Regions from separate parts of the Nonomuraea gerenzanensis genome, predicted to be linked through region 1. Evidence: riboswitches for the same ligand, from Rfam matches in the RefSeq annotation. Region 1 holds a riboswitch; the other holds the start of a gene.
The links. Region 1 has a riboswitch for glycine ahead of gcvT (glycine cleavage system aminomethyltransferase GcvT). Riboswitches for the same ligand answer to the same signal wherever they lie in the genome.

Region 2: linked by a shared signal. The riboswitch ahead of gcvP (aminomethyl-transferring glycine dehydrogenase) and the one ahead of gcvT (glycine cleavage system aminomethyltransferase GcvT) in region 1 are both predicted to bind glycine.

What each region holds. Positions count from the first base shown of each region.
Region 1 covers NZ_CP084058.1:1,928,966-1,934,311, reverse strand. The annotation lists gene LCN96_RS09435 (aldehyde dehydrogenase family protein) at 1-573, shown strand, start outside; gene LCN96_RS09430 (3-oxoacyl-ACP reductase) at 582-1,346, shown strand; gene LCN96_RS09425 (gamma-glutamyl-gamma-aminobutyrate hydrolase family protein) at 1,358-2,044, shown strand; glycine riboswitch at 2,127-2,224, shown strand; glycine riboswitch at 2,225-2,320, shown strand; gene gcvT (glycine cleavage system aminomethyltransferase GcvT) at 2,355-3,440, shown strand; gene gcvH (glycine cleavage system protein GcvH) at 3,437-3,826, shown strand; gene LCN96_RS09410 (L-serine ammonia-lyase) at 3,880-5,256, shown strand; gene LCN96_RS09405 (hypothetical protein) at 5,261-5,346, opposite strand, start outside.
Region 2 covers NZ_CP084058.1:4,840,090-4,845,435, forward strand. The annotation lists gene ftsR (transcriptional regulator FtsR) at 1-554, shown strand, start outside; gene LCN96_RS22825 (bifunctional nuclease family protein) at 687-1,157, shown strand; gene LCN96_RS22830 (MerR family transcriptional regulator) at 1,305-1,925, shown strand; glycine riboswitch at 2,048-2,145, shown strand; gene gcvP (aminomethyl-transferring glycine dehydrogenase) at 2,329-5,157, shown strand; gene LCN96_RS22840 (tetratricopeptide repeat protein) at 5,343-5,346, shown strand, end outside.

The DNA of each region.
Region 1 (5,346 bases):
CAGGACTGCTGCGCCCGCTCCAGGATCCTGGTCCAGGCGAGCGTGTACGACGCCTTCATGGAGCGCCTGGAAGCGGCCGTCCGCGGCGTCGTGGTCGGCGACCCCCTCGACGAGGCCACCGAGATGGGCCCCCTGATCAGCGCCGAGCACCTCGAACGCGTGCGCGGCTTCGTCCCGCCGACCCCCTACCTGCAAGGCTCCTGCCCGCAGGGCAAGGGCTACTGGTTCCCGCCGACCGTCCTGACCCCCGAGGTCACCGACCGGGCGTTCACCGAGGAGATCTTCGGGCCCGTGGTGTCGGTGGTCAGGTTCGAGGACGAGGCGCAGGCCGTACGGATCGCCAACGACACCCCGTACGGACTGAGCGGCTCCATCTGGACCCGCGACGTCGGGCGGGCGCTGCGCGTGGCCAGGGCCGTCGAGTCGGGCGCCCTGTCGGTGAACTCCCACTCCTCGGTCCGCTACTGGACCCCGTTCGGCGGCTTCAAGCAGTCCGGCCTCGGCAGGGAGCTCGGCCCTGACGCGCTGGCGGCCTTCACCGAGACCAAGAACGTCTTCATCTCAACGGAGTGAGTGCGCACATGCAGCGGTTGCAGGATCGGGTGGCGGTCATCACCGGCGCGGGCAGCGGGATCGGGCTGGCCACGGCCCGCCGCTTCGCCGACGAGGGCGCCAGGGTGGTCTGCGCGGACATCGACGAGGAGGCGGGCGTCAAGGCCGCGGCCGAGGTGGGCGGCCTGTTCGTCAAGGCCGACGTGACCAGCGAGGACGACGTCGTCAGGATGTTCGCCGCGGCCCACGACACCTACGGCAGCGTGGACATCGCCTTCAACAACGCCGGCATCTCGCCGCCCGACGACGACTCGATCCTGGAGACCGGCCTCGACGCCTGGCGCCGCGTCCAGGAGGTGAACCTGACCAGCGTCTACCTGTGCTGCAAGCACGCCATCCCGTACATGCGCCGCCAGGGCAAGGGCTCGATCATCAACACCGCGTCCTTCGTGGCCGTCATGGGGTCGGCGACCTCGCAGATCTCCTACACCGCCTCCAAGGGCGGGGTGCTGGCGATGTCGCGGGAGCTGGGCGTGCAGTTCGCCAGGGAGGGCATCCGGGTCAACGCGCTGTGCCCGGGGCCGGTGAACACGCCGCTGCTGCGTGAGCTGTTCGCCAAGGACCCGGAGCGGGCGCAGCGGCGGCTGGTGCACGTGCCGGTGGGCCGCTTCGCCGAGGCGTCGGAGATCGCGGCGGCGGTGGCCTTCCTGGCCAGCGACGACGCCTCGTTCATCACGGCCAGCGAGTTCCTGGTGGACGGCGGCATCTCCGGTGCCTACGTCACGCCGCTGTAGGAGGACGTCCCATGGGTCCCGTCATCGGCATCACCTGCTACGCCGAGAGCGCCTCGTTCACGGTGTGGCAGGACACCCGGGCGGCGCTGCTGCCGTACATGTACGTGGAGCAGGTCGTGCGCGCGGGCGGCCAGCCCGTCCTGCTGCCTCCGGCGGGCGAGCCCGCCGGGCTGGTGCGCCGCCTGGACGGGCTGATCCTGGCCGGGGGCGGCGACATCGACCCGGCCAGGTACGGCGCGGAGCCGCACGAGCGCAGCGGCTACGTCCGGAGATTTCGTGACGAGGCGGAGTTCGCCCTGCTCGCGGCCGCCCTCGACGGCGAGCTGCCCTTCCTGGGCGTCTGCCGCGGCCTCCAGGTGCTCAACGTGGCCCTGGGCGGCAGCCTGCACCAGCACCTGCCCGATCTGGTCGGCCACACCGAGCACTGCCCGGGGCCCGGCGTCTTCGGCCACCTGCCCGTCACCCCCGTCCCGGGCACCGGCCTGGCCAAGGTGCTGGGCGAGGAGCCGGTGCCGGTCCCGCACTACCACCACCAGGCCGTGGACCGGCTCGCCCCCGGCCTGACGGTCACCGCCACCACCGACGACGGCACGATCGAGGCCGTGGAGGCTCCGGGGGCGTTCACCATGGCCGTGCAGTGGCATCCCGAGGCAGGCGAGGACCACGCGTTGTTCGAGGCGCTCGTGCAAGCCTGCTGAATCCGCGCTCCCCCGGGATTCACGTGCGGCCCGCGACGCGACAACAGCCCCGTCGCGGCACTAGGCTGACGGACATCACCGACGAAACCGTGCGGGAGAGCACCCTGACAGCCGGTCAGGGTCCCTGAAGGAGCAAGCCCTCCCCGCGAACCTCTCAAGGCAAAGGACCGCACGGACGAGGTGTCCTCTGGAAAGCAGGCCTCCGGGCCTCGCCGAAGGTGAAAGTCCGGCAAAAGTCGGGCGAAGCTCTCAGGCACCGATGACAGAGGGGGAGGATGCTGGCATCCACTCCTGTCCTGAGGTGCGACACATGTCCCGACCGACACCGCTACGAGACGTTCACCAGAGCCTCGGCGCCACCCTCACCGACTTCGCCGGGTGGCTGATGCCGCTGCGGTACGGCAGCGAGTCCGCGGAGCACCGGGCCGTGCGCGAGGCGGCGGGGCTGTTCGACCTCTCGCACATGGGCGAGATCTTCCTGACCGGGCCGCAGGCGGGCCAGGCGCTGGACTACGCGCTGGTCGGGCACCTGTCGGCGCTGGCGCCTGGCCGGGCCAGGTACACCATGATCGTGAACGAGCGCGGCGGGGTGCTGGACGACCTCATCGTCTACCGGCTCGGTGACGAGGAGTTCATGGTCGTGGCCAACGCCTCGAACTACGAGAAGGTCGCCGGCGAGCTGCGCGAGCGCGCCGGGCCGTACGACGCGGTGGTGGAGGACCGTTCGGACCGGTACGCGCTGATCGCCGTCCAGGGGCCGCGCGCCCAGGAGATCCTCGCCACGCTCACCGACGCCGACCTCGACGGGCTCAAGTACTACGCGGGGCTGCCGGGCCAGGTGGACGGCCGGCAGGCGCTGATCGCCCGTACGGGGTACACCGGCGAGGACGGGTTCGAGCTGTTCGTGGCCAATCAGGACGCCGTGCCGCTCTGGCACGCGATCACCGCGGCCGGCGAGCCGTACGGGCTCAAGCCCGCGGGCCTGTCCAGCCGCGACACGCTCAGGCTGGAGGCCGGCATGCCGCTGTACGGCAACGAGCTGAGCGCGGAGCTGACCCCGTTCGACGCGGGGCTGGGCAGAGTGGTGAAATTCGACAAGCCGGGCGACTTCGTCGGCAGGTCGGCGCTGGAGGCGGTCAAGGACGACTCGCCCCGGCGCAGGCTCGTCGGCCTGGTCGCGCGGAGCCGCCGGGTGCCGCGCCACGGTTACCCGGTCACCAAGGACGGCGTCGTCGTCGGCGAGGTCACCAGCGGTGCGCCCTCCCAGACCCTGGGAAAGCCCATCGCGATGGCCTACGTGGACACCGGCGCCGATTCAGGCCTGGCTGTGGACATCCGGGGCAGCCATGAACCTATGGACCTGGTTGAGCTGCCCTTTTACAGGAGGAACAAGTGAGCAACATCCCTGACGACCTGAGCTACACCAAGGAGCACGAGTGGGTGGCCGGGCTGGACGACAGCACCACCGTGACGATCGGCATCACGGCCTTCGCCGCCGAGTCCCTTGGTGACGTCGTCTTCGTGCAGCTCCCCGAGGTCGGCTCGACCGTCGAGCCGGGTGACTCCGTCGGCGAGGTGGAGTCGACCAAGTCCGTCAACGAGATCTACTCCCCGGTCGGCGGCGAGGTCACCGAGGTGAACCAGTCCGTCGTGGACGACCCGGGCCTGGTCAACAGCGACCCGTACGGCGAGGGCTGGATGTTCAAGGTGCGCGTGGAAGGCGACCCCGAGGACCTGCTCTCTCCTGAGGAGTACACCGCTCTCACCTCGGGCGAGTCCTGACCTAACCGCCGGGGCCCGCGCGGGCCCCGGCCTCTCATGAAGGGCGCACATCAATGGCGATCAGCGTCTTCGACCTCTTCAAGATCGGCATCGGCCCGTCGAGCTCCCACACGGGCGGCCCGATGGCGGCGGCGCACAAGTTCGTCCGCGGCCTGCACGAGGACGGCCTGCTGGAGCGGGTGGCGCGGGTGGAGGCCATCCTGTACGGCTCGCTCGGCCTGACCGGCAAGGGCCACGGCAGCGACAAGGCGGTCCTGCTCGGCCTGTCCGGCGAGAAGCCCGAGCTGGTGGACGTCGACACCGTCGACGCCCGCATCGCGCAGATGCGCGAGTCGGGAACCGTCAAGCTCTACGGCAGCCACGAGATCCCCTTCGTCGTCGGTGAGCACCTCGTCTTCGAACGCAAGATCTCCCTGCCCGAGCACCCGAACGGCATGCGCTTCACCGCCTGCGACGCCTCCGGCGAGCGGCTGCGCGAGAAGGTCTACTTCTCGGTCGGCGGCGGCTTCGTGGTGGACGAGCAGGCCACCGGCGCCGGCCGCATCAAGCCCGACGACACCGTGCTGCCCTTCCCCTTCACCACCGGCGAGGAGTTGCTCAAGCACTGCTCGAACACCGGCCTGTCGATCTCCGCCCTGATGCTGGAGAACGAGCAGGCGTTCGGCCGCACCGAGGAGGAGATCCGCCGGGGGCTGCTGCACCTGTGGCAGGTCATGTCCGAGTGCGTGCGCCGCGGCATCTCCAAGGAGGGCGTGCTCCCGGGCGGCCTGAAGGTCAAGCGCCGCGCCAACCAGCTCCACCGCCGCCTGCAGTCCGAGCCGCCGGAGAAGGACCCGCTGCAGGCCATGGACTGGGTCACGCTGTTCGCGCTGGCGGTCAACGAGGAGAACGCCGCCGGCGGCCGCATCGTCACCGCCCCCACCAACGGCGCCGCCGGCATCATCCCGGCCGTCCTGACCTACTACACCCGCTTCGTCCCGCACGCCGACGACGACGGCGTGGTCCGCTTCCTGCTGACGGCGGGGGCGATCGGCGTGCTGTTCAAGGAGAACGCCTCCATCTCCGGCGCCGAGGTGGGCTGCCAGGGCGAGGTGGGCTCGGCCTGCTCGATGGCCTCCGCCGCGCTCACGGAGGTGCTCGGGGGGACGCCGGAGCAGGTGGAGAACGCGGCGGAGATCGGCATCGAGCACAACCTGGGGCTGACCTGCGACCCGATCGGCGGCCTGGTGCAGATCCCGTGCATCGAGCGCAACGCCGTGGCCTCCAACAAGGCGATCACGGCGGCGCGCATCGCGTTGCGGGGTGATGGGAAGCACTACGTGGCGCTGGACAAGGCGATCAAGACGATGCGGGACACGGGGCGGGACATGCTCGACAAGTACAAGGAGACGTCGCGGGGCGGGCTCGCGGTCAATGTGATCGAGTGCTGAGCCGCTAGCGGCGCACGTGCAGCCGGACCAGTGTGGGCGTCTCGTCGTCGCGTACCTCGCGCCGGATGCGCCCCACGATGTCCTGGTCCA
Region 2 (5,346 bases), 2.9 Mb from region 1:
TGGAGGGCGAGGGCCTGATCGAGCCCGAGCGCAGCCCGTCCGGCTACCGTAAGTTCACCCACCTGCACGTGGAGCAGCTGCGCTTCATCCTCACCGAGCAGCGTGACCACTACCTGCCGCTGCGGGTGATCAAGGACAGGATGGCCGAGAGCTTCGGCCGCCCGCGCGCCCTGCAGCAGCCGCAGGAGACCAGGCTCAGCCGGGCCGAGCTGCTGGAGGCCGCCGCGATCGACGAGGAGACCCTCGCCGAGCTGGAGGACTACGGCCTGCTGGCCCCCGTGGCCAGGCGCTACGACGAGGAGGCGCTCAAGGTGGCCCGCACCGTGGGCGCCCTGGCCCGCTTCGGCCTGCACGCCCGCCACCTGCGGGCGGTCAAGGCGGCGGCCGAGCGGGAGGCCGGTCTGGTGGAGCAGACGGTCGCCCCCATACTCAAGCGGCGCCGCCCGGGAGCCATCGGCGAGGCCGACGAGGTCGCCAGGGAGCTTTCCACCCTGCTGCTCGACCTGCACGCGTCCCTTGTGCGCACGGGCGTCCGATCGGTCCTGGGGCGTTGAGACCGTAGCGAGCTGGGAGGCGGAGGCACATTCCAGGCCCGCCGGGTGTTACGTTGAATTGCGAAGCCAAGTCAGCAGAAGCGATGATCGAAGAGCTGTGCCGGGTGACCGGTCAGGAATACGGAGCAGCCCGTGTTGCAGATGGAGGTCGTGGGCGTTCGAGTTGAGATGCCCACAAATCAGCCGATCGTCTTGCTCAAGGAGGCACACGGGGAGCGGTTCCTGCCCATATGGATCGGCATGACCGAAGCCACGGCCATCGCGCTGGCACAGGCGGAGGAGCCCCCGCCGCGGCCGCTGACCCATGACCTCTTCCGCGACGTGCTGAGCGCGCTGGGCGTCGGCCTGCGGGCGGTCAACATCGTCGCGCTGCGCGACGGCATCTTCTTCGCCGATCTGGTCTTCTCCAACGGCGTGGAGGTGAGCGCGCGGCCCTCCGACTCGATCGCGCTCGCGCTGCGCACCGGGGCCCGCATCTTCGCCAGTGAGGAAGTCGTCCAGGAGGCCGGGGTGATCATCCCGGACGACCAGGAGGACGAGGTGGAGAAGTTCAGGGAGTTCCTTGACACGATCACTCCCGAGGACTTCGGCAGGGCGGGGTAGGTATTTCAGTGCATTTACGCTTCACGACGCGCCGAGCCGGATCGTTGACTGAGCATGGTCACGGTCCTACGGTGCAAGTGAAACCCGTGGTCGCCCTTTACGAACCCCCAGATCAGGCCACGGGATGAGAGAAAGCCGGAGGTCCGCGTGGCGGTCAGCAGCGGCGAGGGAAAGACGGCCGGCCAGGAAGATCCGGTGCGGCGCGAGAGCGCGCGGCAGCGTGCCGGGGAGCAGGGCCTGCTCTTCGACGAGCAGCCGACGTCGCTGCCGGGCGACATCGGATACCGCGGGCCGACGGCCTGCGCCGCGGCCGGCATCACCTACAGGCAGCTCGACTACTGGGCGCGCACGGGGCTGGTGGAGCCCACCATCAGGGCGGCGCACGGCTCGGGCTCCCAGCGGCTCTACAGCTTCCGCGACATCCTGGTGCTCAAGGTCGTCAAGCGGCTCCTCGACACCGGGGTGTCGCTGCAGCAGATCCGCACGGCTGTGCAGCACCTGCGTGATCGCGGGGTCGCCGACCTCGCGCAGATCACGCTGATGAGCGACGGCGTGAGCGTGTACGAATGCACCTCGGCCGACGAGGTGATCGATCTGCTCCAGGGCGGGCAGGGTGTGTTCGGGATCGCGCTCGGGCGCGTCTGGCGGGAGGTCGAGGGATCCCTCGCGGAGCTGCCGGGGGAACGCGCGGCGGTCGAGGACACCGTCCCGGCCGACCACCCCGCTGACGAGCTGGCCCGCAGGCGCCGCGCGCGCCGCACCGGCTGACCCTCCTCCTGCGTGACCTTCCTCCGCCTGTAGTCCGCCTGTGCGTACTTCTCGCGTGCGCTGGCGCGGCCCGGTGACCGGTTATCCGGGCCTACCGTAGTAATCTAGGACAGCAAGGCTGACGACCCCGTGCGGGAGAGTCCTCGGGCACCTGGTCCCGGGGCGCCGAAGGAGCAACCCTCCCCGGAATCTCTCAGGCATCCAGTACCGCTCGGGTGAGGCAACTCTGGAAAGCAGGCGCACCCGCCAGGCGCGCCTCACCGACGGTGCAAGCCCCACCGGGGGTGAAGCTCTCAGGTCGTGGCACCGGCGCACATCGCGGGGGCCGCGCTGACAGAGGGGGAGATCCGGCACTCGTCCGCGCCCTGGCGCCGGTCTCCATGAGCCTCGGGAGGCACACCCCATGACCGATCTGTCAGCTCCGCCGTTCTCGTCCAGGCACATCGGCCCCTCGGAGGCCGAGCAGCAGCGCATGCTCGAGGCCGTGGGCTTCGAATCCGTCGCGGACCTGGTGGCGGTGGCCGTCCCCGAGGCGATCAGAGCCAAGGACAAGCTCAAGCTGCCCGCCGCCATCGGCGAGGCCGAGGCCATCGCCGAGCTGCGCGCGCTGGCCGGGCGCAACCGGGTGCTCACCTCCATGATCGGCCTGGGCTACTACGACACCGTCACGCCCGGCGTCATCCGCCGCAACCTGCTGGAGAACCCGGGCTGGTACACCGCCTACACCCCGTACCAGCCGGAGATCTCGCAGGGCCGCCTGGAGGCGCTGCTGAACTTCCAGACGGTCGTCTCCGACCTCACCGGCCTGCCCGTCTCGGGCGCGTCGCTGCTGGACGAGGGCACCGCCGCCGCCGAGGCCATGACGCTGGCGCGCAGGGCGGGCAAGTCGAAGAGCGACGTGTTCGTGGTGGACGCCGACGCGCTGCCGCAGACCAAGGCCGTGCTGGCCACCAGGGCGGAGCCGCTCGGCATCACGCTGGTGGAGCACGACCTGCAGGGCGAGCTGCCCGAGTGCTTCGGGCTGCTGGTGCAGTACCCCGGAGCGTCCGGGCGGCTGCGCGACTTCCGCGCCGTGGCCGCCGCGGCGCACGAGGCCGGCGCGCTGGTCGTGGCCGCCGCTGACCTGCTCGCGCTGACGCTGGTCGCCGCGCCCGGCGAGCTGGGGGCCGACATCGCGATCGGGTCATCGCAGCGCTTCGGGGTGCCGTTCGGGTTCGGCGGGCCGCACGCCGCGTACATGTCCGTACGGGAGGGGCTGCAGCGGCAGCTGCCCGGACGGCTCGTCGGCGTGTCCGTGGACGCCGACGGCGACCCCGCCTACCGCCTGGCCCTGCAGACCCGCGAGCAGCACATCCGCCGCGAGAAGGCCACCAGCAACATCTGCACCGCGCAGGTGCTGCTCGCCGTCATCGCGAGCATGTACGCCGTCTACCACGGCCCCGAGGGCCTGCGCGGCATCGCGCACCGCGTGCACCGCCACGCCACCGCCCTGGCCGAGGGGCTGCGCGGCGCGGGCGTGGAGGTCGTGCACGGCGAGTTCTTCGACACCGTGCTGGCCCGCGTGCCCGGCAGGGCAGCCGCCGTCGTGGCCGCCGCCGCCGAGCGCGGCGTCAACCTCTGGCAGGTGGACGCCGACCACGTCTCCGTCGCCTGCGACGAGAAGACCGGCGCCGCCGAGGTGGCCGCGGTGTGGGCGGCGTTCGGCGTGAGCGCCGAGGCGACCCCCGAGGACGCCGCCGACGCGCTGCCCGCCGATCTGCTGCGGGAGACCCCGTACCTGACCCACCCGGTCTTCCACAGCCACCGCTCCGAGACCGCGATGCTGCGCTACCTGCGCAGGCTGCAGGACAAGGACATCGCGCTGGATCGCTCGATGATCCCGCTCGGCTCCTGCACGATGAAGCTGAACGCGACCAGCGAGATGGAGCCCATCACCTGGCCGGAGTTCGCCGCCATCCACCCGTACGCGCCCGCCGAGCAGGCCGAGGGGTACGCCGAGCTGATCGGCACGCTGGAGGGCTGGCTGGCCGAGGTGACCGGCTACGACGCCGTCTCCATCCAGCCGAACGCGGGCTCCCAGGGCGAGTTCGCCGGGCTGCTGGCCATCCGCGCCTACCACCGCGCCAACGGCCAGGGCGAGCGCGACGTGTGCCTCATCCCGTCCTCCGCCCACGGCACGAACGCCGCCAGCGCCGTCATGGCCGGCATGCGCGTCGTGGTCGTGGCCTGCGACGACGACGGCAACGTGGACCTGGCCGACCTCGACGCCAAGATCGACAAGCACCGCGACGCGCTGGCGGCGATCATGGTGACGTACCCGTCCACGCATGGCGTGTACGAGGAGACGATCACCGAGGTGTGCGCCAAGGTGCACGACGCCGGCGGCCAGGTGTACGTCGACGGCGCCAACCTCAACGCGCTGGTCGGGCTGGCCAAGCCGGGCGAGTTCGGCGCCGACGTCTCGCACCTCAACCTGCACAAGACGTTCTGCATCCCGCACGGCGGCGGCGGCCCCGGCGTCGGCCCCGTCGCGGTCCGCGCCCACCTGGCCGCCTACCTGCCCGGCCACCCGCTGCACAACGGCACCCCCGTCGGCCCCGTGTCGGCGGCCCCGTACGGCTCGGCGGGCATCCTGCCGATCTCGTGGGCGTACGTCAGGATGATGGGTGCCGAGGGCCTCACGGCCGCCACCGAGCAGGCCATCCTGTCGGCGAACTACCTGGCCAGGCGCCTGGCCCCGCACTACCCCGTGCTCTACACCGGCCGCGGCGGCCTGGTGGCGCACGAGTGCATCGTGGACCTGCGGCAGATCACCAAGGAGACCGGCGTCACCGTGGACGACGTGGCCAAGCGCCTCATCGACTACGGCTTCCACGCGCCGACCATGTCGTTCCCCGTGGCCGGCACCCTGATGATCGAGCCGACCGAGAGCGAGGACCTGAACGAGCTCGACCGGTTCGTCGACGCCATGATCGCCATCCGCGGCGAGATCGCCAAGGTGGCCTCCGGCGAGTACGACAAGACCGACAACCCGCTGCGCAACGCGCCGCACACGGCCGAGTCCGTCGCCGCAGACGAGTGGCCGCACCCGTACGCGCGTTCGGAGGCCGCCTACCCGCTGCCGTCGCTGCGCGAGAACAAGTACTGGGTGCCGGTGCGCCGCATCGACCAGGCCTACGGCGACCGCAACCTGGTGTGCTCCTGCCCGCCCCTCGAGGCCTACGAGGACTGATCACCCGGCCCGGCGACACGCGCGGGGCGCGCGGTTCGCCGGGCTTGTCCTGGAACGTGTTCTGGCAGTTCCGGGTACGTCCGCCGGTGGAGGCGGGGGCTCCGGCCAGTCCTTCGGTGTCAAGTGAGCAGACATGATCGCCGATAGTCGTTAGGCTCGGTGCGACCGTCCCACAAGGAGCTCTCTTGA